4 regions of the Metabacillus sp. KJ11-3 genome follow, and region 1 is predicted to be linked to each of the others. Evidence: riboswitches for the same ligand, from Rfam matches in the RefSeq annotation. Region 1 holds a riboswitch; each other region holds the start of a gene.
What was found. A riboswitch is a leader RNA that binds a small molecule or an ion and turns the genes downstream of it on or off. The one in region 1 is predicted to bind cyclic di-GMP.
Positions count from the first base shown of each region.

Region 1 (7,949 bases):
AAAGGTGAATAACATTCCTTCTGTATGATTGATATACCTTTTAAACATCCTAGGAGCAACCACACATGAAAAAATTAAAATCAATCCTTTGTTTTTTTACGTAGATACCATAAATACGATTATTACACTTAATAGATTGTGGAAAGAAAAAATAAATCATATAAAACCCCCGGTTTTATCGACCGGGGGTTTTACATTCTCACTGCCTCTTCCTGCCTTAAATTTCTGAGTACAGTTGGTGGGTCAAGGTACCTGTCCCTCCGTCCCATCTTAATAAAACCTTTAAATGACATTAACTAAATTTACAATTTCATCCTGTATGATAAGAAGTGTATAGTAAATTAGACATGGTAAAGGAGATAGAGATATGGATGTAAAGGATATTCTTTCTAGTAGGGTTATCCACTTTGCTAGTATGTTTAATGAAGAGGTTGAGTTGGGAGTAATACAGTATCCTGATCATTATTATGTGTACGCGTCGATTTGTAATGATCGTGGGGAGTTTTTGGGAAGAGGAATAGACAAAGTTGAGAGGGATGCTGCTCGTCAGGCGCTTAAGAAGCTTTATATTGACGCATATGATAGTTTTAAGTGAAGAAACCAAGGGGAAATTTCCCCTTGGTTTCTTCGTTCGAGCATACTACCTATTATCCTTTACTACTACTTATAAAGAATATTGCTTCTCAAAGTAATTCTGATATTCACCACGTAAAATCTGCTCCCACCACTCCTGGTTATCCAAGTACCATTGGATGGTTTGAGCAATTCCAGTTTCAAAGTTATACGTTGGTTTCCAACCTAACTTCTCTAGCTTAGTAGGGTCAATCGCGTATCGCTTATCATGACCTAATCGATCTTTTACAAATTCAATTAAGTCTTCTGATTTTCCTAATGTTTTAATAATGGTTTTCACAACTTCTAAATTTGTCCGTTCATTGTGTCCACCCACATTATATACTTCTCCATTTTCACCTTCGTGTAAGACTAGATCAATGGCAGAACAATGATCTAATACATGTAACCAATCACGAATATTCTTTCCGTCATCATACACAGGTGCTTTTTGTTCATTTAACACACGTGAGATGGTTAAAGGAATTAGTTTCTCCGGGAATTGATATGGTCCATAGTTATTGGAGCAACGAGTAATATTAACAGGTAATCCAAATGTTTCGTGATAAGCACGAACTAAAAAGTCTGAAGATGCTTTACTTGCACTGTATGGGCTATTTGGCTGAAGTGCAGTTTCTTCCGTGAAGAAAGTTGTTGGATCAAAGTCCAGCTCTCCATATACTTCATCAGTTGAAACATGTACAAACTTTTTCACATTAATGTTTTTGCTAGCATCCAGTAATACTTGGGTACCAAGAACATTCGTACGAACAAACACTTCTGGATCTGTTATCGATCGATCAACATGGCTTTCTGCAGCAAAATGAACAACGTAATCAAACTTTTCTTTCTCAAAGAGATTAAGAATTGCTTCACGGTCTGCAATGTCTGCTTTTATAAAGTAATAATTATCTTTGTTTTGGATATCTTTATGTTTTGTCAGATCTCCCGCATATGTTAGTAAATCTAAGTTATAAATATCATAATGAGGATATTTATTTACCATATAATTAACGAAGTTTCCGCCGATGAAGCCTGCTCCGCCGGTTACAAGAACTTTTTGTTTAGCCAATATTACACCTCTTTCCTAGCTATTACTTTAGCTGAATAAAGAGAGTTACCCCATTAATATTTCGTACCCACACCTTTTTGTCTACCTTTTTCGGTTCTAGCATTTCATCAATATGTATAAGATCAGAGCCGAGTAATGCTGTTAATTGGGTAAGATCGATTAGTTGATGTACTTTTTTCTCATCATGTTGAAAGATGACATTAATTCTACCTGGTGAATTTGAGACCATATTTATCCTCCTTCTATTTTCTTTTTATGTTTCACAGAAGGAGGTGATTTTAATCGATTTTTTTATATAAAAGGTTTCTAATGACAGTCTTTTCGGTTATACCCCTTCTACATATCTGTTGGTTTTTGTGCTTTTACATAAACGTAATTACCCTTGCGGTAGCAGCCCAGCTCCTACGAGACCTGCCTTTTGATCTAATACGGCCGGCTTAATGACTAATGTTTCCTTTAAGCTCGGATACACATACTCTCTTGTTTTTTCAATCAATGGCTTTAGAATCAAATCCTTCGATTTCATGACTCCTCCACCAATGACAATGACTTCCGGGTTTACCGTATGAACAATGTTTGCAAGTCCGATAGCAAGATAGTTGATGGCTTCATCAACTATTTCCTGTGCTTGCTGGTTGCCTTGCTCTGCAAGCTCGAACACGCCTTGGGCACCGTTTGGTATATTTAGTCTCTCTTTTCCGATTCGACCAATTGCCGTTCCAGATGCAAGTCCTTCTAGTGCACCTTTGTTTAACCCTGGACCTTGGTAAGCATCAGGACTTGGATTCACGATCATGTTTCCGATTTCCCCACAGTTTCCTTGGGCACCTGAGACAAGCTGGCTGCCTAAAACATAGCCTCCGCCGATTCCTGTGCTGACGGTGACAAAGAAGACACTACTTGCGCCTTTGCCTGCTCCGAGTGTGGCTTCGGCAAGAGCTGCTGCGTTGGCGTCGTTTTCTAGCAAAACTTGCATACCTATTTTTTCCTCCAGCATGTCCACAATCGGGACGTTTACCCAGCCTGGTAAGTTTGGCGGCTCAATGATGATACCTCTGCTCGGGGATAATGGGCCGGGTGAGCCGATTCCAACTGCTTTGATGTCATATTGCGATTTTAGATCATTGATGGCATCTGCCATGTTGCTGATGGTGAATTCCGGACCTTTTTCTGGTTCTGTTGGGCGGCTTTGCTCGTTGATGATTTCTCCTTTTTCATTAAACAAGCCGATACGCAGGTTTGTTCCGCCTAAGTCAATGCCGATTGTATACATCATAATCCCCTTTTCTATTCGTATTAAGTATTTGTTATCTATAAGTTTACCAACTCCCCAAATAAATGAAAGCGTTATTTTTCCTTCTATTATATATATTTATGTTTCTATCATTTTATACTCCTGGCAAATAAAATACTAAAAATGGTATGATTGAATTTATGTGATGAAAGCCCTGAGAATGGAATCGACAGAAGGACCCATTTTTCTCTTCCATATACTGACAGACTTTTTTCATCCTTTTGTCTAATCTAGTTAAATAGAGTAAGAGAATGATGGAGGTCTTGTTGATGAAGCTTGAAAGAATTATTTTAGTGATACTTGTTATCCTATTACTAGTAGGATTTACATATGGAGGACATTCTTCAAGATATGAAATTGCTGCGTCAATCAAAAATTATGGTGATGGGTGGGAAGTTGTTGAGGATGATCGGCATGCTCCTCTGAATATTGAGAAAGTCGTCACTGAACAAACGCGAGTTCTTATCTATTATAAAAGTTGTACAGAGAAGATTCACTCCTTTATTGTCACTCCAGATGAAACGATGATTGCTGGTGGATATCGTGTTGGAGTGTCTGCCGCAAATGGGGTTGCTTCTATTTATATTTATGATAAAGAAGGAAATCCAATAAACCCGCATGAGTATGTTTCTGAAAAGGGAAATATTTGGGTATATGGTGTATTTAGTTTGAATTAAGGATTTCAAATAGCGATGTTCTTTTCACCAAAAGGCAGTTCCCTTCTCGGAGACTGCCTTTCCCCTTATCCTTTCACAGATCCAGTCAATAACCCTTTTACAAAATACTTCCCTAATAGAATATAAATTTATAATGTAGGCAATGCCGCTAACAGTGCTCCAGCCATCTGCACTTTCAATAGACAATCTGACTTCCAGAAAGATTTTGCAACGCCACCATACTCGGCTAGTTGATCGGACCTGACTGCCTGTACCCTCATGAGTAAGCATTTTCTAGCATTGTGCCTAAAAAGGACTAATTGACTATATTGATCTATACAATCTCATAAAGAAGTACCTATGGTAAGATATGTCCAGACTTTTTGACAAAATCCTACTTGAATGAAGCGAAAAACCCTTTATTATGTTAAAAAGCACTAGAAATCATTGAATAATATCAGTTAAAACCTTATAATAATTTGTGAAAATAGTACTATCTAAATCGTTTCACTTATAATTCTGGTGTGTTGAACAATTTGCTGTATGTGGGCGCCTGGCAAATTGGGAGCAAGTGGCGCAACCGTCCAATCTATTTGGGCGGTTTTTTTAGTTTGGAAAGCAGATTTGCCAAAAATAAATAAGGAAGTAGAGTGTGAATGAAAAAAATCTATATCGTATTCTTTTGCTTAATCGTCATGACTTTGACAGGATGTGCATTTAAAAAGAGTGAACCGGAACTTACTGCTGTTTCACCCAAAGTGGAAATACCTAAAAAGGAAAAAGAAGCAAAACCAGCTATCACGCAGATAGCTACAACAGAAAAAAAGATGGCACTAACTTTTAATGGACTTTCAGACAAAGAAATGATGCTTAACTTATTGGATGAGTTAGATCGGCTAGGTATTAAATCCACCTTCTTTTTACAAGGGATGAGGGTAGCTGAGGACCCGGAATTAGCAAGGGAAATTTTGGCGAGAGGCCATACCATTCAAAATAATACATTGAACCATGTGTTACCTAACAAGGTAAATTATGAGGAAGCATATGTTGAAGTAGCATTAGCGAACAAAATTTTTCAAGAACATCTAAACATTCAACCATCATTTATCCGCAGCCGTTCTGGTGATTCCTCTCAGTCCCTGGAAGAAGCTGCAGCACAGCTGGATATGCAGGTCATTTCCAACACGATTAATCCTCAAGATAGCAAAATGCAAAGTGCTGAAGATATTGCAGCATATATTAAACAATTTTCAAACCGTGGAGCTATTATTCAGCTTAACACATACATTAACCCAGAAGTCATACGGGCGATTGAACTCATTTACGATGATGCAGTTGCTGCAGGGTATACTCTGACAACATTTGAAGAAGTGGAAAAAGGTCATTATTTAACGGAAGAAAATCCAAGTACAAATCATCTTGCGATAAATCCTGATTATGATGAAAGTAAACCTGCTATTATTGACAAATTTTCTACAAAAGAAAAAGAAATCGCTCTAACATTTGATGATTGGGCTAGTGATGAAGGGATTTCTAAAGTTTTGGACATATTAGATACCTATCATATTAAATCAACATTCTTTTTGATAGGAACGGGTGTCGAAAAAAATCCTCAATTAGCTAAGCTTATTGTAGAGCGTGGACACGAAGTGGCTAGTCACTCATATAGCCATAAGGTAGTTACAGAAATGGATCCGTTAGATCTTCAAGAAGATCTTGTTAAAAATGATCAAGTCCTATCATATGCCTTACAAGAGAGGCCTGTAAATTATTTTAGACCCACTCAAGGTATTCTTGATACTGAATCAGCGAAGGCTATTACAGCGACAGGGATTGACTATATTATCCAATATGATGTTACATCACTGGACTGGGATATGTCCCGTTCTGATCAAGAGATTTATAATCGTGTAGTAGATCGAGTCGAGCCAGGGAGTATTATCACCATGCACATATTAGATAAATCACACACAGTGACGGTATTGCCAAGCATTATCGAAAACCTGCAACAAAAGGGCTACACTTTTAGAACAATATCAGAAATGATCACTAAAAATATTGAAGGAGGCAGCTAGTATCTTAGCTAAGTTCCTATGTCTACTCGTGAAATTATAACAAACCCAAAAAAAGACCGAAGAATATTATCCAATATTCCTGATCCACAAAAAATCCGAAAAAACATTGACAGAAGAGGAATTCATGAAACTCTAGAAGAAGTTGCTGATCCTAACCAAGTATATAAAGCACGACTAGATGGTCAGCGATATATTGCATCATTTCCAGTACGTTTACGAATGCCCTCCATAAAAAAGCAAACTGGTTCATGCATGGATATCTCTAATACAGGAATACTCATTCAACTACCAAGCGAATCTATTAAATTTGAACCAAACCAAGTTGTTAAACTATCTTTCTCTATCCCAGAGGGGGCAATGCCTGAAGGATTTGAATCTAAAGTTACCATGCGTGCCAAGGTTGTTCGTCAATTCACTGAAATATTCGAAGGGAAAGAGCAATATTTATGTGCACTCCAATTTGAACAATCCATTGAAAGTTATTTAAAAAAACGGCATTGGGGACTCTCAATATTCGCTTCAAGTTTGTTTTTACTATTCATTACGCTGCTTGTTCTATTAATGAGAGCTGAAAGTATTATTTATTTTAAGTTTAATAAATTCCTATATTTTTATAGTTTATTAGCCGCTGCCTTTTTGCTTAGTCGGTATGTCTTTGGACTACTCTATCGAAATACATCTGTGAACTTGAATTATCAACCAGGTGTATCGATTATCATTCCTGTTTTTAATGAAGAAGAGTGGATCCAGCGTACTATTCTAAGTTGCATCGATCAAACTTACCCGGTAGATAAACTAGAGGTCATTGTTGTTGACGACTGTTCAACAGATCATACCGCATCGAAAGTAAGAGAAATCATGGAAAAAATCAACTCTGAAGGTGAACGCTTTATGACAAAAGAGCGGATTTCCTTTCATATATTACCTCAGAACGCGGGTAAGCGTGAGGCGTTGGTTGTTGGCGTGAATAAAGCCAAGCATGATTTGGTTGTGTTTGTCGATTCTGATAGTTTTCTTGAACCAAACGCGATTCTAAATATCGTTCAACCATTCCAAGATCCGAAAATGGGCGGTGTAGCAGGACGAACGGAAGTGGAGAACAAATTTACAAACATGTTAACAAAGTTGCAGACTGTACGATATTATATTGCCTTTCGTATTATGAAGGCTGCTGAATCAACATTTGATTGTGTGACTTGTTTATCCGGTCCACTTTCATGTTATCGAAAAAGCCTAGTACTAGAAAATGCGGATGCTTGGTTAAAACAACGATTCTTAGGACATCCAGCAACATTTGGCGATGATCGAAGTATGACGAACTATATTCTTAAAACTCATCGAACTGGTTATCAAGATCAAGCCGTTTGTTCCACTATTGTCCCATCAGATTTTAACGTATTTTTAAAACAACAAATGCGTTGGAAACGTTCATGGCTAAGAGAATCATTGCGTGCTCTGACATTTATAGTAAAAAAAGAACCGTTTATGATGGTATTTTTTCTTATAGGCCTTGTTGTACCAATTGCAGCTCCAATTGTTGTGATCTATAACCTGCTTTACGTCCCTTTAGTACATGGCATCTTTCCAACAACGTTTATCGTAGGACTATTATTAATGGCCTTTATGATGAGTTTTGCTCATTTGCTATTCCGTAAAAGCAAATTATGGTTTTTTGGTGTTATTTTTGTGTTATTTTACGAGTTTATTCTATTGTGGCAAATGCCTGTTGCATGGTTTACGTTCTGGAAATCGACTTGGGGGACGCGTGAAACACCTCAAGACGTATTAGAAAAAGAGAAAAAACAAAACCGTGTACGAAAGAAAAAAGGCAAGTTAAAGGAGGGGGGCTAATTGTCATCTAATCAAAGTATATTTAACTACAAGCTAAAAAATAGAAAAAAGTATGTAAAAGTGATTTTTCAACTAGCAGTCCTTGTATTATTGGTAGGTATTATTATAAGAGCCGTGTTTATTACAGATGAATATAAACCCCTTTCTGCCAAGGAAATGGTTAATTCCGATGGATTTATTGCCCTGTCCTATTTTGGCGTTGATCGCAGCGGCTCAGCAAAATATATCTCGAAGGAAGAATTAGAGAAGCAATTATCTGTCCTAAAAAAACAAGGGTTTGAAACCATTTCTCAGAAACAAATCATTGATTTTTACCAACAAGGAACACCATTACCTGAAAAAGCTTTATTTCTATCATTCGAAGATGGAAGAAATGATTCAAGCATCTT
Region 1 is NZ_CM147865.1:4,857,598-4,865,546, reverse strand. Features, by position in the region: gene AC0L8O_RS24165 (hypothetical protein) at 368-595, shown strand; gene rfbB (dTDP-glucose 4,6-dehydratase) at 665-1,684, opposite strand; gene AC0L8O_RS24155 (hypothetical protein) at 1,707-1,913, opposite strand; gene AC0L8O_RS24150 (ROK family protein) at 2,061-2,960, opposite strand; gene AC0L8O_RS24145 (hypothetical protein) at 3,248-3,655, shown strand; partial or broken gene AC0L8O_RS24140 (carbohydrate ABC transporter permease) at 3,721-3,881, opposite strand; cyclic di-GMP riboswitch class II at 4,147-4,229, shown strand; gene AC0L8O_RS24135 (polysaccharide deacetylase family protein) at 4,291-5,709, shown strand; gene AC0L8O_RS24130 (glycosyltransferase) at 5,728-7,560, shown strand; gene AC0L8O_RS24125 (polysaccharide deacetylase family protein) at 7,561-7,949, shown strand, end outside.

Region 2 (7,949 bases), on a different replicon from region 1:
ATGGTAGGTGAGTAAGTCCCAAGAACTTTGAGCATTCCTCTTTCCACAATCAAGCGCAAATGCTTAATAATATTTGCGTATTTTTATGTAAAGTACAAGATCTTAGAGTAACTTTTTATTACGTAATTGATGGAAATTGCAAAGGAAAGAAATTGTTTAATAAACAATAGATCAAAGGACAAATAAAAAAAGCCAGAAGCTATAAACTACCAACCATTTCTATTATAGCATTTTAAATTATTATGTTTGCTGAACAGTTCACTTAAAAACAGAAGGAAGTGAGATTTTACTAACATAAAAAAGACCACTATTCGGTAGCAGTCAAAACTAATGCATCGCGTAATAATTGTATGTCCTGGTAAATGGAGTAAGAAACTTGAGTATCACTACAATTATTTAATTCAATAATTAAGCGATCAAGTTCTCTAAGGAAAAGTAAAAAATCTGATTCACTTACCATGAGTAATTAGTCTCCTTTATATAGGAACAATATACTATACAAGTAAAGCCTAACACCATAATGCATAAAGTTCAATGATAGATATATTAAAGAAGAGCATCTTTCGAAAAAAGCAGTGAAAAAGGTGGTTAAATAATGTTCGATCCTTGGATGTATGTAACAAATGAGAAACTAATGAAAATATATCAAACTGCTGTCGAATTAAATTTAGGAAAGGATAATATAAAAACTGTTTTCGCAGAAATACAAAGCAGAAATTTGAGAATTGATAAGCCAAGCCATAGACATCTAAAACGTTTAAAGTGATCTTAATTTGAAACAAAACTTGTTTTACTAACGTATCTTATTATTTGCTGTAATATGAGCTGAAACTAATTCGCTTTTCGCGTATATAACGAACGAAAGAAAAAAATGGTCTAAATAATTAGACCAAATAACCCATCGTTAGCTCACCTTAGAATATTTCTGAATATAGTATGTGAAATTATCCAAATAGAACCTGGTTAATTTCTTTTTAATTATAAGGATAATGTCTAATCAAAAAGGACTGCTATCAATTAGATAACAGTCAATAACAAATAAGAAAATAACAGCAACCCGATTGGCTTTCAGAGGTCTATAGTTATTACTTACAAATATTACTCGTTTTATTGCTTATTTCAGAACAGAAACAAACAACAATTCACTTCTCAAACCCAATTATAAATGGTTTAAAAAAGACCTTATTCAGGCCCAGTATTACTCTCGAAAAACTCTCTAATTTTATCTGGGGATATACCTGCATACAATATCAATTTTGCCCATTCTGGATCAAGTTTTTTTTCTTCAAATGTCTCACCCAATTAGATACCCTCCTGTATAAGTTATCTAATTCAATTATGGATAGATTTGTAAAAATATAAAAGTCTTATAGGTAAATATTCACATAGATTTTACAAAAAGGAGAAGGTTAATGGAGAAAGATATAAAAAAGTGGAGTTATAACCACTCCACAAATGAAGGTATACGTAATTTTCCTTGCTTAGTTAAATTTCTATATTTAACACGGCATTGAACAGGTTTAATAAATTTATAATTGTCATTCTCTGATTGAACCTTATTCGTAGAATACAGCTTTTTGCGATCGTTTGGTGGCATGAATTCCATTAAGCCGGCTGGTTTACCATCGAGAAATGATAACAAAACTCCGAATTCATCTTTGCGTAAACCAGTAATATAGACATCATCATATTGATAATTAATGACTTTGAGCCAGCTGTATGATCGTTTATTTATCTCATAAGGGCTGTCAGCTTTCTTTTGAACTATACCTTCAAGTTCGTTTTGCTTAATGAGATCAAAGTAAGCGATCGCATTACCAGATAACCACTGAACAACATTAATAAGAGGATGAGAGGGGACAACCTTTTGAAGCAATTCCTTACGTTTAAGGAGTGGTAAGTGGGTAACTTTCTCACTATTATATTGAATAACATCAAAAACACAATATTGAACTTCATAAGGAGCTTTCTTGGATCTAAAACGTTCCATTGTAGCTTCAAAATCAGGTTTACCTAGTTCATTAGATACAACAATTTCTCCATCTAAGACAGTTCCGTTTGGTAGATCTAAGTTAGTTATCTCAGGATATATTGTAGTAACTTCATTGTTATGCCGTGTATATAAGCGTACTTTATCATCAAACTTTGTCCAAATGAGCCTTATTCCATCAACTTTAAGCTCAGTAATATATGAATCATCATCAAATGGATGATCTGATCTGTGCAATAACATTGGTGATATAAACATTTTAAAAAACACCTCATGTTAATTCTAGCACTTTATCAAATGTAAATTCACTGGAAATTGGAGTTAATATCTAAGGAAATTTTGTATTATTGATCTTAAGTTGCGCTAGTCGGACAATTGATGAATTTTTCAAAATCATTACACTGAATTGGTAAAGAATTGAAAATTACACAGTGATATTATACTGTACCATTCTGTAAGGTATGTAAAATTACAATAACTTATAACGGTCAGTATTAGCTTACTTTGCTAGTCTGATCTTTTTATTTTTGTTAGGATAAATTAAATATACATGTTAAATTACTTTATTTTAATAAACCAAACTGTTAATAAATATATCAAATTGCAGGATAAGTAAATCAAACAAAAACAACTGGCATAAAATTACTTTTAGTGGTATATTATGCCTAGTATAATTGTTAAAACTCTCTTTTTTGCCATTTTTTAGTGATGTGTACTTTATCATATATAGAATTTTAAGAGGGAAAATTGTATAATGGACAATATCAAAAGTAAAAAAACAGAACTTATAGAAAAGTTCGGGTTAAATGTAAGACGTTATCGAATGATCAGAAATATATCTCAAGTAGAATTGGGGGAATTAACTGAAGTCTACATCGAACATATATTAGTAGCGTTGAAAGAGGTAAGCAAAACATCTCTCTAGAGAACATTTATCTAATTTCAATTGCACTTAATGTAAAAATTAGTACGTTATTAGACTTTGATTAATATTAAAATTTATAATATAGGAAAGCTATGAAGGATTATTTATATATGGGCACTTTAATAATCTTGAGCTATTAGTGCAACCGTCCTTTTTATAATAATAGGGCTTTTTTTATTGAAAAAAACATTCTAGAATTCTACAATCTTCTCAAGATATGCATATTATGATTGGATTAATTAAATATAACTAATATTTGAACAAATCTGTTGCATATGTTTTATTTATAAATGAATTCTATTATTTAGGGGAGTTGTCTATATGTTCCGAGATAGTTTATTAAATCAAAATGATTTTCTAGAAATTTCACATAATCCTACTACTTATTATTTAGAAAAAATCACTTTTCCTTTAGATGAACTAAAGTACATTGAGTTGCTCTCACTAACTAAAAAAGTAACCATCGTAGACAATGCTATTTTAAAGACTGAAGAAGAAATATGCTTAACAGATTCTAGAGAAGTTAATTTTGGTACATATTCAATCCTTTTCCATCAATTAAAAGAAAAGGGTACACTTCGTGAAGTTTACGAGCTAACCTTGGAGCAATTTACTACTATTCAACATAATTACAAAGATAACTTATTTGAAATTGATAAAGATTTGTTATCTTAGTATTAGGGAAATTTAAAGAACTTATTTTATTCACTAAAATATTTAATTATGTTAAGATGAATTTATAGTTTTTTACTTTTTCTTTTTTTGCAACCATTCTATGGTTAGCGGGCTTATCTTATGAAATGTAAATTTACGCGTCCTTTGGGATGAATCTAAACACACATTACGTGTGTCTATGAGTCTTCCTGAAGGGCGCTTTTTTGCGTTTCATAAAATTTTTTATCTTCAGAAAGGATGTTTTCTTAATGGGTGAGACATTAGCAAGTTTGTTTAACAAAAGTGATGTAATTGAGGATTGCAGAAGGCTTGGAGAAAGAAATTTATCTTTAGTAAATCCGTACCGCTTATCAGTGGAACTCAATTTTAAGGATGGATCAAAAAGATATTTTCGTTGTAAGAATGGAAATCGATCTTATGCATTAAGTGAGGTATTAACTCTTATTAAGTCTATTGAAACTAAAACAGGTGAAAAAGTCTATTGGAGATTTAAAGGTGAGGATATTTACTATATCGGTAGTGATTATTCAATTTATATTTCTAAGGTATCTAGGCTTAAAACGATGTTTCTTGAATTCTTTGGATTAGTTGAATAATAAACATATCTCTTATTGGGTGGTAAGGCAAAGCATTTTAGTGCTTTGTTTTTTTTATTAAACAAAAACTTCAGAAAAAAGGGTGGAATTTTAAATGAAAAAACATTATGCAATTGCTAAAGAGGAAATGTCTTTTTACGGTAATGATTGTACTAGTTTACAGAACATCTTAGCTGTTCTTATTGGACCTAAAGCTGAGCCAACTCTAACAGGTAAACTTGCAGCATTAGGTACTAAACATTTATCAACTATGAGTATTGAAGAATTAAAGAAATTCCCTGGTATAGGAGAAACAAGTGCTTCTCGCATTGTATCAGCGTTTGGTCTTGTAACTTTGGCTAAAAAACATTGTACCAAGGAATTCTACATAATTCGGAGTCCAAAAGATGCTGCAGATTTGTTTTCTGATCTTCAAAATTTAGATCAAGAGCATTTTGATGTAGCTTATTTAAATACTAAGAATCAAGTAATATATAGAAAAAATATTTTTAAAGGTAGTTTGAATTCAGCTATAGTTCATCCACGAGAAGTCATGCGTGAAGCAGTTAGGGTGAGTGCTGCAAGTATTGTGGTTTCTCATAACCATCCGTCTAATGATCCGACCGCGTCGAGAGAAGATATAGAAGTTACTAGAAGATTATCAGAGGCAGGAAAAATAGTGGGAGTTGAGCTGTTAGATCATGTGATAATAGGAGGTCCTGGAAGATATGTGAGCTTAAAAGAAAAAGGCTACATATGAGATTAGATTATATGTGTTATATGCAGAATAAGTTCGTCATCATGATATTGGTTCAAAAACTATTATTTTTAAATAAAGGACAAACGTGAAGTATCCATTAAGAAATAATCACGAAAAATGGGTTTTGTATGAAGTTTATAGACATATTTTTATAGTTCCACTTTATTTTAGAAAATCAATTAAGATATTGAGATTGAGTACTTAAGTACATACTCTTTATGGAGAGGTTAAATTTCATTGGTAAACATGACTAAGTTATTAAATAAAATTTTAATTTCAGGTGTAGTTCTTTTATTAATTCCAAGTATTATTGTTTTGTTTTATTCGAAGGATATACCAGAAAAAGTGGTCTCAGGGAAAGTTTTAACTATTGATGGCTATACATTATTAATTAAAACAAATGAAGATAAAATGATTACTGGGAAACTCCAGAATATTTATAATACTAAAGAATTTTGGGATGTATTTGATGAAATATTAATTGGAGCTTATGTAGAAATAGAATTATATGGAAAGGATGAAGAAGGAGATTACTTAGTTGAAGTAAATGTTGATGGAGTAGATTTTGATGAGTATGTTGTTAATAGTCACTATGCAAGTAATTTAAACTAGTAATTTTGAAATAAAAAAAGGGATGAGTTATTTAAAATATATAACTTATCCTTTTTATGTTTTTAATTGTTTATATATTGTTTTATATGTTTTAAATACTGTTTACTTGTTTATACGATTTTTGAAGACTTATCAACTCTAGTTATTTTAAAGATTATAACTATATAAACAGTGCTATAAAGCTATAAAAACAGTGGTTATCACTATATAATCGGTAATTGATAACTATATAAAAGATGTAATCTAACTATAAAAAGAGGGTAATAACACTATAAAAACGATGTAGACTTTTAGAAAAAGCTTAATAAAACTATAAATTCGGTGTCTACTTTATGTACTTAATTATACTTATGCAGCTAGTTATGAATTTAGTAGTAAAATTAAATTTAGATTGTTATTAAAGCTATAAAAACGGTAAACAGAAAATTAACTTCACCGTTTTTATAGCTTTATTATGTGTAAAACAAGATTAGATATAACTATAAGAACGGTAGTGAGAAGTACCTGGCATTATATTTTTTTATGATTAAATAAATACCTAAATGTTCTTAGCATTGAATAAGTAGTTATTAAGGGATTCTCCATCGAATTTATAGTTATATTTAATAACAGAGGACAAATATAACTATAAAAACGGTAACTCTATATCAAATCCATAGAGACTATAGGTTGTCTCCTTATACTGCAACTATTATTGGAATATGAAAAACACTATCATATAACTATAAAACCGGTGGATAATATTTTATAAAATCGGACCTATCCTTAACTCGTAAGGTATGTTACACCGAAAACCTAGCTATAGAGGTATAATCGCAAGGAAACTTTTACACCGGTTTTATAGTTATATAGAAGGGAAAGATTAGGACTTATAACTATAAACCCGGTAGTGAAAATTCCTTACCGTTTTTATAGTTATTAGGAGGAAGCTTTAAACCTTTAGTTTTAATCCAATAAAAGTATTACCGAAATTATAGTTATATGAAAAGTGGAAACAATTATAACTATAATTTCGGTGTTCAGTTTATGTTAGATTTGAGTAGACGTCTAATTATCTTATCTATTTATTACCTCTATTTTCCCCTCATTTCAGTTATTTATTCTATATAACTATAAAAACGGTAATCAATCTGATAGTTCTATGATATGATACTTTTTTATGATGATTATCTCCGAGATCCTAAAAATACTAAAAAAATTTTTTACACCGAAAATCTAGCTATATGACTGTCTAAGAATATAGGTTAACACCGAATTTATAGTTATATAAATATTCAGTATTAAGATAGAGGAAAATATATACACCGAATTTATAGTTATATTATTTAAAAGACAATGATTATATACACCGAAAATATATTCATATTGTCGATCCTAGATTTAAGCTGTATTTTGGTGTAGATTCTTATCTATTTTTGTACTATATTGGTAGCAGAAGCCTTTAATAAGGAGGGAATGCCATGTCTACAATCGAACAACTTTCATTTGATGAAGACTTAGTGGATGCAGACTTAAAGCCATACTATTGGGTTAACCAATCTAATGCTCTTGTAAATACTAGACAAAACCTTTCAATAAATGAAAGACGACTTTTGTATGTATTGGTTTCACTAGTTCAACCAGAAGATAGAGATTTTAAAACCTATGTTCTGCAAACAAAGGAATTAGCCTCTTTATTCGGTATTTCTGAATCCGGTTTCTACGAGCGGATTAGAGAAACAGTTCATGGTTTGAACAGTAAACCTTTAACTATTAATAGAACTAAAGAAAATAATAAGGTTGTAACGGATGATATTTATTGGGTCCAACGTGCCACCTACGATGATGGCCAGATAACTATTAAGTTATCAGAAGATCTTGCTCAATTCCTAATCGATCTTAAGTCATATACAAAATACCAGCTTTATAATGTCTTAAAATTGAAGTCGGAATTCTCCTGGCGAATTTACGAATTATTAAAAGAACGTGAACGCTTTGGCAGCCGTATCTTTGAAGTTGCAGAGCTAAGAGAAAAATTAGCAATTGAAGACGGCAAATACAAAACAATGTCTAATTTTAGAGCAGTCGTATTAGATCGTGCAAAAAAGGAAATTGGAGAAAAAACTGATATAAAGTTTGAGTATAAGGTACATAAAAAAGTTGGCAGATCTATCAAATCATTTATTTTCTATATTTATAAGAATCCAAAGAATGTTAAAACGACTTTAATTAATGAAGCCATTACTTATGACATTCAAAGTATTTTAAACTTACTAATTACTAAGGGAATACGAAGAGATAAAGCCGTAGAGCTAATTAAAAAGTACCCTCCTAAATATATTGAAGAGAATTTAAGATATGTAATTCGTATGGAGGAAAAAGGTCTTGAGAATTTGCCTGGATATATTGTAAGCGCGATTGAAAACAATTATG
Region 2 is NZ_JBVVRS010000004.1:117,200-125,148, forward strand. Features, by position in the region: partial or broken gene AC0L8O_RS27435 (DNA/RNA non-specific endonuclease) at 1-15, shown strand, start outside; gene sda (sporulation histidine kinase inhibitor Sda) at 596-766, shown strand; gene AC0L8O_RS27445 (ATP-dependent DNA ligase) at 1,439-2,248, opposite strand; gene AC0L8O_RS27450 (hypothetical protein) at 2,745-2,915, shown strand; gene AC0L8O_RS27455 (hypothetical protein) at 2,906-2,980, shown strand; cyclic di-GMP riboswitch class II at 2,992-3,075, shown strand; gene AC0L8O_RS27460 (hypothetical protein) at 3,237-3,590, shown strand; gene AC0L8O_RS27465 (DUF6018 family natural product bioysynthesis protein) at 3,839-4,186, shown strand; gene radC (RadC family protein) at 4,281-4,925, shown strand; gene AC0L8O_RS27475 (hypothetical protein) at 5,163-5,537, shown strand; gene AC0L8O_RS27480 (replication initiation protein) at 6,998-7,949, shown strand, end outside.
Region 2: linked by a shared signal. The riboswitch ahead of AC0L8O_RS27460 (hypothetical protein) and the one ahead of AC0L8O_RS24135 (polysaccharide deacetylase family protein) in region 1 are both predicted to bind cyclic di-GMP.

Region 3 (7,949 bases), 220 kb from region 1:
TCGGAAGGAAGTTTATTTGAGTATTAAGGAATCAAATAATGAAGCTGCTTCTTTTGATGAGAGTTTGCTTAGAGAATTGAAGTAGGTAAACCGTGACCTTTAGTTTAATCTAAAGGTTTTTTTATATTTAACAGAGTACTTAAAAGCTTATATTGTTTAAATTAATGTCATTTTCCAACTGAATATTGAAATACCGACATGTGTATTACTTAACACCAACAATAGAACATATCCTGATAAGAGTATTAACTCTCATATATTATTATAAGGAAAAAAGTGGAGAGAAAATAACAGTGAAAAAACTCAAAAAATATTAAAAAAACTATTAAACTTCTACAAACCATGTCGATATATATAGTGTAAGGCGAACAAGCTAAAGGCGGCCGACTTTAGCTGAAATAAAAACTACCACATGGATGTGGAAAAGCTAAATTCAAGGAGGAAAATCAAAATGATTATCAATCACAATTTAAATGCAATGAATGCTCACCGTAATATGGGAATGAACACTACTAGCGCTGGTAAAGCAATGGAGAAATTATCTTCTGGTCTTCGTATTAACCGTGCTGGTGACGATGCTGCTGGTCTTTCAATTTCTGAAAAAATGCGTGGACAAATTCGTGGATTAGATCAAGCTTCTCGTAACTCGCAAGACGCTATTTCACTAATCCAAACTGCTGAGGGTGCTTTAAACGAAACACATGCAATCCTTCAAAGACAAAGAGAGTTAATTGTTCAAGCAGGTAATGGCGGTACTCTAGAGGCAAATGACATTAGTGCGATTAAAGCTGAGCTTACAGAGCTTAATACTGAGTTAGATGGAATTTCTACACGTACACAGTTTAATGGGAAAAAACTATTAGATGGTTCATTCTCTAAGGATTTCCAAATAGGTGCTAATAATGGGCAAAAGCTAACATTAACTATTGATTCAGGTACAGCAACTAAAGGTTTCAGTTCTACTGATCTTGGAGTAAATGGACTAGCTCCTGATGGTACTTCAACGCAGACTACTACTGATCTAACTGCTGTTGATGCAGCAATTGAATTAGTATCACAAACACGTTCTAAACTTGGTGCTAACCAAAATCGTCTGGAACACACAATTAAAAACCTAGATAATGCTTCTGAAAATTTACAGGCAGCTGAATCTCGTATCCGTGACGTTGATATGGCAAAAGAGATGATGAATTTCACTAAAAATAATATCCTTAACCAAGCTTCCCAAGCAATGCTTGCACAAGCCAACCAACAACCACAAGCTGTATTACAATTACTACGTTAAAACATTTTTATTTATACAAAAAAGGAATGGGGATACCATTCCTTTTTGTATAATAAGATTTTAATCTTTCAAGATAGAAAATATGTCAGGGTTTTCTATTCTGAAAGATTAAAATAAAAGGAGTATAGAATTATGAAAACTAAAATGGTTGAAATGCTAATTCCAGAATATATTAAAGAATTCTCTTGTATCGGATCCTCCTGTGAAGATACGTGTTGTTCAGGGTGGACTGTTCACGTTGATAAAGAAACCTATAAAAAATATAAAAAAGTAAAAAATCCAAGTATGAAATTTAAACTTGAGAAAAATTTAGAACGGAATCGCACTAATCCTGAAATAAATAATGTTGCAAAAATGAAAATGGAGAATGGAAAATGTTCTTTTTTAAGTAACGAAGGTTGGTGTGATATTCAAACTAATCTGGGTGAAGAATATTTATGTAATACCTGTACGATATACCCAAGAACAAATAATAACTTCAATGGGGTATATGAACAAAGTCTAACTGTCTCTTGTCCAGAAGCTACTAGATTAGTATTACTAAATAAAGATGGCATTAAATTTGAACAGGGATTAAATGAGGTTACCAGAATAGGAGTAACAAGTGTTGTCAATACCAATAACGAAACAATAACACATTGGACAGACCTCTTTAACGAATATCGCTATATTACTATTTCGATTTTACAGAATAGAGACTACTCTATCGAAGAGCGTTTACTAACCTTAGGATTGCTTTATAATGAAATTGATGAGTGTGTAAAGAAAAACAATATAATTAAGATCCCAGATATTTTCGGAGAATATATCAAAAGTTTAGAGGATTTCACATTTAAAGGAGCATTTAATGATGTTTCAAAAAGAATTGATATACATCTTCGTTTATGCAAAGAGCTCTTAATTCTTAGACTTAACCAACCAATAGCATCTGCAAGATATTTAGAATGTTCAAGAGATATGTTACTCGGATTGAAGATTAATGAAAATTCTACAAATGAAGAAACTAGAGAACAATATGAGAATGGATACAATAAATATTATATACCTTTTATGGAGGGAAATGGGTATATGTTAGAGAACTACCTTGTTAATTATGTGTTTAAAAATTTAATGCCTATAGATACTGAATTCCCATTTGAAAGCTATTCTAGAATGGTACTGTACTACACATTGATAAAATTGCATCTAGTTGGGATTGCAAATCATCATAAGGGATTAAATTCAGAATTAGTTGTTAAACTAATACAATCTCTATCTAAAACTTTCGAGCATTATCCTTCATATTTTGAGCAGATACTAGAATTAATGAAGGACAAGGATTATATGACATTACCTTACATGTCAATATTAATTAATAACTAGTCAAGGTTATCTACTCTAATCATATTCTTTTATACCTGTAGATGCTTAAGAAGATTTTTTTTAGTCCTTACCTCTTTTGTTGGGGTAGGACTATTCTGTAAAAGGCTTTACAACTTTCAAATTTTTGTTTGAGTTAGAGAAATAATACTTTAAAATAATTATAAATTATAAGATATTAATTAATGAAAATAGAATTTAAGATTGGAGGAGACTCAATGAGCACTACATCTATAAGATTTTCGGGATTAGCTTCAGGAATGGACACTGAAAGCATGGTAAAACAGTTAGTTGATGCCCAAAAAAGTAGATTAATCAAATTACAGCAAGCTAAAATAATGAATACTTGGAAAACTGATACTTTTCGAGATATTAATACAACGATATCAAGCTTTAGAACAGCTACAGAGGCTTTAAGGTTACAAACTCCTTTTAACAAACAAACTGCCTCTGTAAGTAATATTGAAAAGATTGGTGCCACTGTTACTGGGACACCATCTGCTTCTTTTTATACAATAACGGAAGCAACTATGGCAGCGGATGCTAGAGCTGCTTCAGCTAGTTTTATATTAAATGTTACAGAAGGAGAAGCTATTGGACAAGACATCTCCTTTGATTTAAATGGTACTGCTATTTCAGTTGGATCTGATGACACGATTTCATCTGTAATTTCCAAGATAAACGGTGCAGGTGCAGGTGTTAAAGCATCTTATTTTAAAGATGGAAATGCATTAATCCTAACAAGTGAAACAAAAGCATTAAATTCTCAAATTAAATTAGAGAATTTATCGGTTAATGGTCTAACAGACCCTACAAATAAGTTAGGGTTAATTGGAGGGGAAGTAAATAATATTACTAATACTTTTAGTACAAACAGTGGTGTTTCAGCAGCAAAAGGCTCTGATGTAGTGAACGCTATGGTTGTTATTAATGGACTGACAATTAATCCTACTGGAAATAGCTTTACATTTGATGGAGTAAAATTTGATCTGAAATCTAACATTACAAGCGATCAACCAGTAACCGTTGAAACAAAAAATGATACGGAAGCTGTTTTTAATAGTATTAAAACGTTTGTAAATAAATATAATGAACTAATTGCTGAGTTAAACTCAAAAGTGACAGAAAAACGTTACCGAGATTTTCCACCATTAACAGATGACCAAAAAAGTGAAATGAAGGATCGAGAAATAGAGTTATGGGAAGAAAAAGCAAAAAGTGGGTTAATAACTGGAGATCGTTCCATTTCCAGTTTTTTAAACGAACTTAGAAGTAGTCTAATGACACCTGTTTCAAATGGTGATGAAGGATTTAAGTATTTATCTGACATAGGGATTACAACAAGCAAGAACTATCGAGACAATGGAAAGCTAGAATTAAATGAAACAAAATTGAAAGCCGTCCTTGAAAGTAATCTTGATAGTGTAAAAAAGCTGTTTAGTTCTACTAGTAGTATTACAGAAGGAAATACTTTAACAAATAGAACAAAACATGATGAAAGTGGTATTGGAAGAAGACTATATGAGAGATTAGGACAAGGAATTTCAGACTTAAGTAAAAAAGCTGGTTATTTAAATTCAACTGTGGATGTAAATAGTGTTTTGGCAAAAGAGTTAAAAAGTATTGAAAGTGGGATCTCAAAAGAACAAGATAGAATTCAACAATTAGAAGATCGTTACTGGAAACAATTCCAAGCAATGGAATCAGCTATGCAGAAAGCAAATTCGCAAAGTGGTTGGCTCATGCAGCAATTCAGTGGTGGTATGTAATGAGGTGAAGGATTTAATTCCTTCACTTTTTTATTTGAAACTTCTCTTTAAACTTACTAGAACATGCCGATATAAATAATAGAAAGGTTTGTAAATGAAAGGGAGAGATGGATTTGTCAGTCGAGGGTATGTCGTTTCATTCTTTTATTAGTAACAAAATTGATGCAGTAACTGAAAATAAAAATGTTTCAATTGACCAACCTGAAAATAATGGTCCAACACAAGCAGAACCAAATATAAAAGTTACAAAAGAAAAGCTTGAAGAAGTGGTAAAAGGCATGAATGATTTTTTATCTCCTACAACAACTTCATTAAGATTTGAATTACATGACGAGCTAAATAAATATTATGTAAAGGTAATTGATGAAACTACGAAGGAAGTTATCCGTGAAATTCCATCGAAAAAACTACTAGATATATACGCATCGATGACAGAATTTTTAGGATTAGCTGTCGATAAAAAGGTTTAGAGTAGATAAAGGAGTGTAATGAAAATGGCTATGAGTAATCCATATCAGTCATATCAATCAAACGCAGTGACAACAGCGGCACCGGGTGAATTAACATTAATGCTTTATAATGGGTGTATAAAATTTATTAAACTTGCGAAGAAAGCAATAGAAGATAAAGATATTAGCGAAAAAAATACGAATATAATAAAAGCCCAAAACATTATTCAAGAGCTTATGGTAACCATAAATATGGATTATGAAGTCTCAAAAAATATGCTTACAATGTATGACTACATGAAGAATCGTCTTGTAGAAGCAAATATTAGTAACGACCTTGAAATTCTAGAAGAGGTACAAGGGTATGTGACAGAGTTTCGTGATACATGGAAGCAAGTCATTCAAGCGAACCGTCAGAAGCAACATCAAGGTGGACAAGCATAGTGGATGCGGTGCAAAAGCTATATGAAGTCAGTGTAGAACTCCTTTCACTTTTAGAAAAAGGAACAACAAGTGAGGAGCGAGATGAGTTTATTCATCAAATAGAAGCGAATTTAGAAGATCGTGAGAAATTAATAAAAGCGACTCAACCACCCTATACAACAGAACAAAAAACAATAGGGATGAAACTGATTGAGGTAAACAAGGAAATTAACCAGCAATTAATGAGTTTTAAAAACGAAATTCAGTCTGACTTACGTAAACTAAAGAACAATAAGGTAAGCCAAGAAAAATATCATGATCCTTACCAAAAAGATACGATAAGCGGCTTATTTTATGATAAGCGTAAATAACTTTATTAATAGAAAATGAGTCAATAATACCACGGTAAGAATAGAAAAACCTAGAATAGTAATTAATTACTATTTATTATTTAGGATAAAAGTATTATTATGTTGATATGCTATTAAACTACCAAGTGAAAAAGGCAAACCATTGGAAACGGTGGGACGCAAAGCCAAGGGCCTGCTTATGTAATTCTTCATGAATGGCAGCCGGCTGCCACAAGGGATCATAGTCTATCAAATCTATGAACCTTGTAAAAGGTTTATTTTTTTATGCCTTTTTCACACAAAGAAAGGGAAAAGAAAAAATGAAGCATTTATCTCGTTTGAAACCATTACTTCTTGTATTGGTGCTACTCAGTTACCAAGTGATTGCTCCTATTGGTAGCGTTTTTGCATCATCAGATAGTAAGTTACCTCCAACCAATCTTACTGCAGTAAAGGTAACGCCAGATGATGTGAAGCTAACTTGGAACTTTCTCACTTGTTCATCCAATTATGCAAGCACCGGCAAATGTGAAGCAAAGCGTTAATAATGGAAATGATATTGTGCTGAGATGGGATGCTTCAACATATGCCACTGCTTATAATGTATATCAAATTATTGATGGAGAGCGTATTTTGCAGAAAACAGTAACTGGAACTTCTGTCACATTTAGCAATATGCCTGAAGGAAATTACGAATACGTGGTTCATTCATACAGTAATCGCTTTGAGGAGTCACCAAAAGGAAGTTCTATTGACTTTACCTTAACATGGCCTGTTGTTGAAGCACCGGTTATTTCAGGGAAAGTAGAAAATATAAACAATATTACGTTATCTTGGCCTGCAACTGCTTGGACAAGTGAATATCGTGTTTATCAAATCACAAAAGATGAGAGAAAATTAATTTATAAAGGTACTGCACGAAGCTATAAAGTTAATAATCTTTCAGAAGATACACATTCTTTTGAGGTAACAGCTTATAATACACGTTTTGGTGAATCAAAAACATCAAATCGCATTACAGAAACAATTGTTTATCCAATTATGGAATTCCAAAAGCAAGCTTAACGATGATAAATGAAACAACAGCAAGAATTAATTGGAATTTTATTACCTATGCAAATGGCTATAACATCTATGAAGTGATAGATGGGTAATTAGTATTAGTTTCAGAAAAAGTAAATAATTTAATGTATACGGTCATGGACTTATCCTATGCGAATCATGAGTATGTCGTAACGTCCTACAGTAACTCATTTGGAGAGTCTGAACCATCTAATGTTGTTCTCGCAAAGCTAATCAAAGATGAAGAGGCACCTGTGACAACAAGCGACGCACCAACAGCTTGGGTAAATCAAGACCAGGTCATTACTCTATCTGCTACAGATAATGAAACAGGAGTAGCAAAAACATATTATTCAGTTAATGGCAATGATTTTAGAGAAGGCACTTTTTTTGAAGTAAAAGGAGAAGGTGTTCATAGAGTATCCTTCTATTCCGTTGATAAAGTCGGTAACAAAGAAGAAGCACAAACAATCGAAGTGAAAATCGATAAAACAGCACCAGCTACGACTTCTGACGCACAAGACATCTGGAGCAAGGAAGATGTGACAGTGAACTTGACAGCAGCAGATGAACAAAGTGGTGTGACAAAAACCTACTATTCTATTAACGGATCTGAATATATGGGAGGAACATCTTTTGTTGTAGAAACAGAAGGTCTACATCTTGTATCATTCTATTCTCTAGATAACGCTGGAAACAAAGAGGAACCACAAACAATCAGTGTTAAGGTAGATCAAACAGCACCGGAGACAACTTCTGATGCACCTGAGACTTGGAGCATAGACGATGTGACAGTATACCTTGAAGCATCAGATCGTTTAAGTGGCGTAACAACTACATTCTATTCAATTAATGGATCTGAATATAAAGAAGGAACATCTTTTACATTAACAGACGAAGGCATTCATGAAGTGTCATTCTTTTCGATCGACAATGCAAATAATATAGAAGGTGTAAAAACGCTTGAAGTGAAAATCGATCAAACAGCACCTGAAGTAAGTATGGATGTAAATGAAGAATATGCATTAGATTCTGCATTGCCATTGCTTTATACAGCAAAAGATACGGTTTCTGAAGTTATATCTGAAAAAATGATCGTAACAGCACCAGGTGAATCGTCTGGAAAAGAAGTTCAAAATGGTTCGTCTATTTCATTAGATAAACCAGGTGTTTACAACATAACAGTTGTTGCAACAAATGCTGGAGGCTTAACAACAGAAATTCATAAACAATTTGTTGTCTACATTCCTGC
Region 3 is NZ_CM147865.1:5,081,532-5,089,480, forward strand. Features, by position in the region: gene csrA (carbon storage regulator CsrA) at 1-85, shown strand, start outside; gene hag (flagellin Hag) at 452-1,285, shown strand; gene fliB (flagellin lysine-N-methylase) at 1,418-2,647, shown strand; gene fliD (flagellar filament capping protein FliD) at 2,863-4,413, shown strand; gene flaG (flagellar protein FlaG) at 4,527-4,883, shown strand; gene fliS (flagellar export chaperone FliS) at 4,908-5,306, shown strand; gene fliT (flagellar protein FliT) at 5,306-5,656, shown strand; cyclic di-GMP riboswitch class I at 5,780-5,869, shown strand; gene AC0L8O_RS25065 (hypothetical protein) at 6,009-6,131, opposite strand; gene AC0L8O_RS25070 (hypothetical protein) at 6,164-6,700, shown strand; gene AC0L8O_RS25075 (OmpL47-type beta-barrel domain-containing protein) at 6,823-7,949, shown strand, end outside.
Region 3: linked by a shared signal. The riboswitch ahead of AC0L8O_RS25070 (hypothetical protein) and the one ahead of AC0L8O_RS24135 (polysaccharide deacetylase family protein) in region 1 are both predicted to bind cyclic di-GMP.

Region 4 (7,949 bases), 1.5 Mb from region 1:
ATGAATTTGTTCAAAATTTAAAGAAGAAATATTGTTTACTATTAACAGCAACACCTGTTCAGAATAGAGTAGAAGAAATTTTCAACTTAGTATCTTTATTAAAGCCGGGTCATCTAGGGAACGAAGCCTATTTTTCAGATGTTTTTTCTGCGAAGGAGCGTTCAATCGAAGACCATGAGCAATTACGTGAGCTCATTAATAAGGTTATGATCCGAAATCGACGCGGTGACACAGGTATTGATTGGCCAAAGCGTAATGTTGAAACAGTACCGATTGAATTTTCTGAAACGGAACAACATCTATATGACACAATCACTGCTCTAAAGTCATCTTCACAATATGCTGCAAATACCTTCTCTATCATGACCCTACAGCGGGAAGCCTTGCAGTAGCCGCGAAGCTGTCTATATGACGTTAAAAAAAATGCTTGATCGGCCCGATGAAGAGGAACCAGCCCTCGCTAATGAAGTGATCAAAGATATTATGATGGCCATTGACGGTGTTACTCAAAACTCGAAAGCATTAAAGGTAGTAGAGTTGATTAAGCAACTGGATGATAAAGTCATTATTTTCACCGAATATCGTGCAACACAATTTTATTTACAGTGGTTTCTTCAGCAGCACGGCATTACGTCTGTTCCTTTTCGTGGCGGCTTTAAAAGAGGAAAAAAAGATTGGATGAAGGAACTCTTTAAAAATCGTGTTCAGGTACTAATTGCAACAGAAGCCGGTGGTGAAGGAATCAACCTTCAATTTTGTCATAATATTATCAATTATGATTTACCATGGAACCCAATGCGATTAGAACAACGAATTGGCCGTATTCACCGTTTAGGACAAGAACAAGACGTTAACATATACAATATGGCAACCAAAAACACGGTTGAAGAACATATATTAACTCTTTTATATGACAAAATACATTTATTTGAAAAAGTCATTGGTGACCTTGATGAAATTCTCACTCGATTAGAAATAAAAAACTTTGAAGAACATATACAAGACATTATGTATCATTCAAAAAATGACAGAGAAATGAAAATTAAAATGGAGAATTTAACATCTATTCTTGATTATGCACAAGCTTCACAAGAACAACGTAAAGCAGCAAGCGGAGATAAGTAGAAAGGCGGCTAAAGTATGCAGCAAGAGCAAATTCATCACTTTTTAGAAAGTTTTTTCACATCCAACTCCTGTGAAGTTCTTGAAAACAAAGAAGGATATATAACCGTACAACTTACAATTGAAATGGATAAGCTGTTAATGAACAGACCTTTTTACTGGCATTACCTTGAAAAAACAAACGGGGTCCCAAACCCAATGAAGCTTACGCTCATCACAGACCAGAATCGTGCACCAAAAGACCTGAAAGGTGAGGTTATGCATTTTGGAGCCCCTCGCCTTCACCAAATTTTTCAATCAACAAAAGAGTTAGGAAGCTATATCAGACTTTTTGAGTACGTCAAACCACATGGAGGAAATGTTCCCCTCCACCCCTGGATCGGAGTCAATATTATGGTTTCCTATCAATGTGATATGAAGAAAGATCAACTCTATTCCATCGGGTTACACTTAGTAAGTGGAGTGCTAGTCGAAAACTTCCAAGAAAAACTAGAAAATTTGGACTTAACACCAAAAATTCCAGACCTTTGCTTTACCATGACACCACTCATAAAGCCGCAAAGCGGGTTAAAACGGATTGAACAATTCATTTTACAAGATATTCACAATCATGATCATACCTGGGCAGACAAAGCACGGGAAAGATGGAACAAAGATTTAGAACTATTAAATCATTTTTACGAAGATCTTGAAGAAAAACCCGAATGCTACGAAGTTGAAAAACAAGCATTACAAGAATTGTATGAACCACAAATTCATATTTCCATTCAAAATGGCGGCATCTTTTATTTGACTCCCGGAGGAATTTTAAACTCCTAAGTAATGATACAAGTTACTTAGGAGAAACCCAAATGATGAAAAAAGAATTTTCGTTCGACAAAATTAATTTTTATCATTTCTTAACTTTATTAATTTTTTGTAAATCCCACCTAGGAAAAACCTATAAAAACTATCCTTCACTCTTACATTTGTAAATTCATTGTAAAAATTACAGATAAATGAAAAAAATTTATTTCGTCGACAAAGTTCTGCAGACAATGATAACAGTTCTTTTTTATAATAGACATTGTCAATAGTTAAATAGTTATACATAAATGAAGGACCTTAGAAATATACTATTAACAATTGATGCCAACTTAATCAGTACAAAGGCAAACCTATTGAAAAGTAGGGACGCAAAGTCACGGGTCTTCAGGTTGACAACTAAGACGGCTGGGCTGCCTGAAATACAGATTAGTATTTTAGGAGGAAAAGAATAATGAGAATAATTGAAGGAATCACACACGATGGGCAGCTAGATCAAGAATGGGTTGAGCTCATACTAGAAGCACTTGAACTAGGAATCAGTGTAGAGGAGATAAAAGAGTTCTTATCCAAAAAGTCAAATGCCGTTTTAAAATCATCATAATAGTATTAAGTGATTGTAAATTTTTTTGTTTTTGTGTTCTGCATATAAAACAAACCCTTCTTTATATGTTATAATGGCTTCATTAAGGAAGGTGACTTGACGTGATTGGTCCGAGAATAAAAAAATATCGCACACAAAAAAATCTATCACTGTCTGAACTAGCAGAACGAGCAGGAGTCGCAAAATCCTACCTAAGTTCGATTGAGCGAAATCTCCAGTCAAATCCTTCTGTGCAATTTTTAGAAAAGGTCTCATCTGTTCTTGGTGTATCAGTAAACACTCTTCTAAATGAACAAAACGCAACCGATCCAGAAGAGCTCGATTTAGAATGGACAAAACTGGTACAGGATGCAATGAAATCAGGTGTATCAAAGGAACAGTTTAAAGAGTTTTTGGAATTTAATAAGTGGAGATTACAGAATGAAAATGATAAATAAAGCATGATCGGCAGCTTTGATGGCTGCTGGTTGTGCTTTTTGTTTTGTGTATAATTTCACAGTTTATCCTATCATCTTTATTTCGCGGAAATATAACATAGTTACAGTGGATTTCTAAGAGATCAAATGGCGCGAATAATAATTTCCTGTTATCCATTTTCAAATTATCTTTAAACTTTGTAAGAGATCGTTGATTTGGGGCTTAATATGGAATCGTTTAGCTTTTGATAGTTATTGAATTGGGATATTTTATTTCCATTACTAGCAACAATTGCTTTCATATTGGTTAAGTCGTGACTACATGTTGGACATAACCAATCCCCAACTCGGCAACTGCTATAAGAGAAATGATAACAGCGATTACAAAGTTTTTTGTACATTGGTAACTCTCCTATCTAATTCGAATATATATTCGTTATAACGAACAATTGATTTTAAAAGCCACTCTACATACACTCTTCTTAGATAATGTTATTAAACGAAGTAATTATCCAATAAGCATGTAAGAACATCAAAAAAGTATAAATAGAAGCTCCTATAAATGAGATTGTTTTTATTCCAACATTATCAGGGATTTTTTGATAGTAGCAAAGTGTAACAAGCAGAATTGATAAAAAAGTTTTAATTATTATAAAAAAACTGGTTCTGCTTCATAAATTATTCTCATTAATACATTGGCTTCCTCAATAAGATTTAGTTTGAGACCGATGTACGTGAGAATACCGTCTACAAAATTAAGCCCTGATAAATAATAGCAAATTCTTATCACAAAGTTATCTCCTTTGTCTTTATATAAAGAACATTACATATTATCTTCTTCTCTCTATTACTCAAAAAGTCTATTCCCTTTTCTAATTTAAAACGATTATCTCGGTGTTCAAAAATTGAAAGGCAAAAAATATAATTGCATGACTACTTCCTAAACCAGCACTCATATATTTATTCGTAATTTTATATTGCCATAGATCTTTCTGAGGAAACAATTCACTGCGTTCATATAAACTTTAGGGAGGAATAGTGCACCGAAATATTTACTAATATACTAAAAAACAGCTATTTCTGTGTTCTAATAAAAATACTATTTTGTGGTAATGGATTTTTTACTAATTGACTATTTTTATCAAAAACTGGTGATACATAATCACCCTGGGTATAATTACCCAATCCATTATACTTAAATGCTACCGATGTATCCCTAAAAGAATATTGAGTGTAATGCACTGTCAATAATCCTTTTTCTTTTATTAACCCATTTAGTTCAATAACCTGCTTTTCAAACTTTTCAAATGGATAAATCTTTTTAATAGAACTGATGCCTTTTGCTGCAATGTAATGTGGCTTTCTCTGCAAAACTGCCATACAAAAAACAGCATCAAATGGTCCATGTTTTTGAATTTCACTATAACTGGAATGTACAAACGTAATCTTATCATCTACTGGAAGCTTTCTACATATTGCAATACTACGCTTGTTAATATCTGCTCCTACAATGTGAGCATTTGGAAAATAACTACGTAGAGTTAAAACTTCTTCACCGGTTGAGCATCCAAAAGAAAGTATCTTTAAGTCTTTTTGGTTGCCAAAATAGTCTCTACATGCTGAAAAAATTTTAGGATATCGATCCATACACGTTAGAGGTGTTGTTTGATGCACATTTTTAGAATCTAATACCTGCAATAGAAGAATGGAACGAAATTCGGTATCGCCAAAAAATCTTTTTATGTTTTTGGCTGCATTCCAACCAAAAGACAGGGTTGTTATACAAAACTTTATAATTGGATTCTTAGATGACTTATATTCTTTTACTACATGCTTTGCAGCTCCAATCATTTGTAAAACCACCTTTCGTATTATCTTACTCATTACCCTGGATTTAGCCCTTTCAATTGAATAATAATTAGTCCTAAAAAACTATTTTAATATTATAATTCATGATTTTAGAGTTTATTAAGATCTTGTGAATCTATCCGATTACTTCTAGTTGTTTTCCTAACAACTTTCCAAAAACATTTTCCTTATCCTTTGCAAGTTCATGAAAATCACCTTTTTGAAGAATTCTACCTTCCTCCAACACTATTACTTGGTCAGCATTACGAATCGTTGATAATCGATGTGCAATAACAATAATTGTCATTTTTCCTTTTAGGCGTTCAATTGCTTCTTGAACTTTCGCTTCATTTTCGGTATCCAAAGCGCTTGTCGCTTCATCTAAAATTAGAACAGATGGTTGACGTAATATCGCACGTGCTAATACAATTCTTTGACGTTCTCCACCAGAAAGCCTTATCCCTCTGTCTCCAATCAAGGTATCAAGTCCGTTTGGTAACTTTTTCACAAAATCTACTGCTGCAAATTCTAGTGCTCCCCATAATTCATCTTCACTTGCATTCTCTTTGACTATAAGTAAATTGTCTCTAATGCTTCCATTAAAAAGATAAGGATCTTGTGGAACATATCCAATAGATTTTCTAAATGTTAGTAAGTTATTTTTTGTAAGTGGTAACCCATCAACCAAGACCTCACCTTTTTCGGGTTTAATAAGTCCCATAATCAAATCTATTAAAGTACTCTTTCCTGAGCCCGAATGACCGACAATTGCTGTCATACGGTTAGCAGGAATTTCCATTGTTATATTATCTAGGGTATATCCTAAAGATTCATGTTGATAACGAAAAGTTACATGTTGACACTCGATACCAGCATTTATTACTTTGGGATTTATACTTTCATTATGTACTGTTTTAATTTCCTGCGAACTCTTAGAGTCATTTAACCAGTCATACAATAACCTAAATGACGGCAACAATGTACTAATGCTCTGGAGACTTGATTGTATACTAGAGATTTTAGGCCATAACCTTGAAAAAATGATTAATATAAGCGTAAAATCAGTTGGAGTTGCTTTAAACAGCACTATTGAGAAATAAAGAAAGATAGCAATTAAACACCCAGAGACGACTTTATAGATAACCTGCGTAAGAGTATTTAAACTAGTATATTCAATACCAATTTTTTCAATTCTCAAACATAAATCTCGAAACCACTTACTATGAGTGTTTTCTAAGGAATTACTTTTAATCTCTTTAATCCCATTAAAATGATTTGTGATCGTAGCATAATACTCTTCAGATATTTTGGTCGTTTCCTGTCCAATTTTATTGGACTTTTTGACAAAACCTCGTGAAAAGAATGCAAGTATTGCACCAAACCCCAATATAGTAATGGTTAATGAAGGTGAAAGCCATAACGCTATAATAATTTGTATAAAAGAAAAAATCAAAGTAGACAGAAGTTGTTGTATTACATTTATACCGCTTAAGACTCGGGTAGTTTCTAAAGTCAAAAGGTTAATAATATCTGATCTTCTTTTTTTTAGGAAAAACTCCCAATTTGAATCAAGAAGTTGTGTATAAACTTGCTCTCTAAGTTTTCTTATATATGATTGTTGGATTTTAGTAATATTAATTAGTGTTTTCCTCTGAAAAACACTGTGTAAAGTTATATAAAGAATAAATATAGTTAAACTTATAGATAAACTAAGTTGAAAAGGGAATTGTTGTAATTGATTTGTTACCCAAACAATTATTGGTGGATCATTTTGGTTTGTACTAATAAGACCAGTTAAACTAATTAGTGGGATAACCATAAATATTCCAATACTTTCCGTTAAGCTTAAGACAATGTTTGAATTAAAATTAAAATATAACTTTCTTCCAGCGGTTGAATGCATATCTTTTACAAAATATAAAATGACCCTCATAAAAACCCTCCTTAAGATACACCTCCATCTAACTTATACTCTTTCTCCCAAAAAAAGTAACTTAACTATGTACTAAGTTTAGAGAAGATAAACTAGGTTTGAGAGATAATTTTCAACTTTATTTACCTAAATCATCTGCTCAACATTTTGTTTTTGTTCATTACCTTTGCAAACGAATAAACAATTGTGAATTTTTCCATTCCTTCAGAACCAGTTAAAATAACCCTTCCACTACGAAGCCAGGCATGAGCGATCATCTTACCTTCATCGTTTCTTGCAGTTCCTAAATACAAGGTACTTTCAATACCTCTTCGTTCAAGCATTTTCATACCTGCTATAGCCTGAACGAGGCATTTACTCTCCCAAGGAGTATGTTTACTAACGCTTGATATGCATTTTGAGATTTGGATGAATAATTCAGTATTTTTATCATCTAATTCACGTGAAGTTTCAGAAATCCTTTTGCCTAAAGATGGGGCTATTTTATGGAAATCTTTTTTTTGAGGAGAAAAGCCCAAGCAAGGTAAAAGAACGTTTCAATTATTAATAACTTTTCTTTATTACTCAATCCAATAATTCTCACTACTCTTCTCACAATCTCATACCCCTTCCAAATAAATATCTCCCAATGACTAAGAGATTTGAACGAGTTCCTCTTCTAATAAAACCTCTAGGAAAGAGATTACCTGGCTTTTACATTCTTCAAATTCTACATCGTATCGTTCAACTAATACGGACACAAGTTGATTCACAGATATTTTCTCCTCTATTAGATCCCAAATCTCACCACCAACTTCCCCCAAATTAAAGTATTTTCCTTTCTCTACACTTAACATCACTTTCTCCCCCGCCATATCGCTAACGATATTTCCAGGTACCTGATTAATGTATTGTTCCATTATGATAACTTTAGCTTTCATAACTATACTCCTCTCTATTAATAGAAGTTAAGACCATTGATGTTAACTCCTCTGCTGTAAATTTAGAGTTTGGACGTCTTAGACGATATGTACCTATCTTGTTAATCATTTTTGAAGATAGATTAAAGTGCCATTCCCTCAAACCAAGCGGTTCAATAAAAAAATTCCGATATGTATGGGTGTAGAAAATATGAAACCTTTCCATATTCTCTATTAACTCAATGTTTGGTTCAGCTATTTTATTTATTGTAAGTTCAAAAATTCCTGCTAATGGCAGTGGCTCATTTAAAAATTGAGAAGGA
Region 4 is NZ_CM147865.1:1,151,304-1,159,252, reverse strand. Features, by position in the region: partial or broken gene AC0L8O_RS05995 (DEAD/DEAH box helicase) at 1-1,125, shown strand, start outside; gene AC0L8O_RS05990 (YqhG family protein) at 1,141-1,941, shown strand; cyclic di-GMP riboswitch class I at 2,263-2,347, shown strand; gene AC0L8O_RS05985 (anti-repressor SinI family protein) at 2,381-2,530, shown strand; gene AC0L8O_RS05980 (helix-turn-helix domain-containing protein) at 2,632-2,967, shown strand; gene AC0L8O_RS05975 (hypothetical protein) at 3,138-3,347, opposite strand; gene AC0L8O_RS05970 (DUF5658 family protein) at 3,596-3,736, opposite strand; gene AC0L8O_RS05965 (class I SAM-dependent methyltransferase) at 4,021-4,797, opposite strand; gene AC0L8O_RS05960 (ABC transporter ATP-binding protein) at 4,931-6,727, opposite strand; partial or broken gene AC0L8O_RS05955 (lasso peptide biosynthesis B2 protein) at 6,859-7,325, opposite strand; gene AC0L8O_RS05950 (lasso peptide biosynthesis PqqD family chaperone) at 7,360-7,647, opposite strand; gene AC0L8O_RS05945 (aldolase) at 7,637-7,949, opposite strand, start outside.
Region 4: linked by a shared signal. The riboswitch ahead of AC0L8O_RS05985 (anti-repressor SinI family protein) and the one ahead of AC0L8O_RS24135 (polysaccharide deacetylase family protein) in region 1 are both predicted to bind cyclic di-GMP.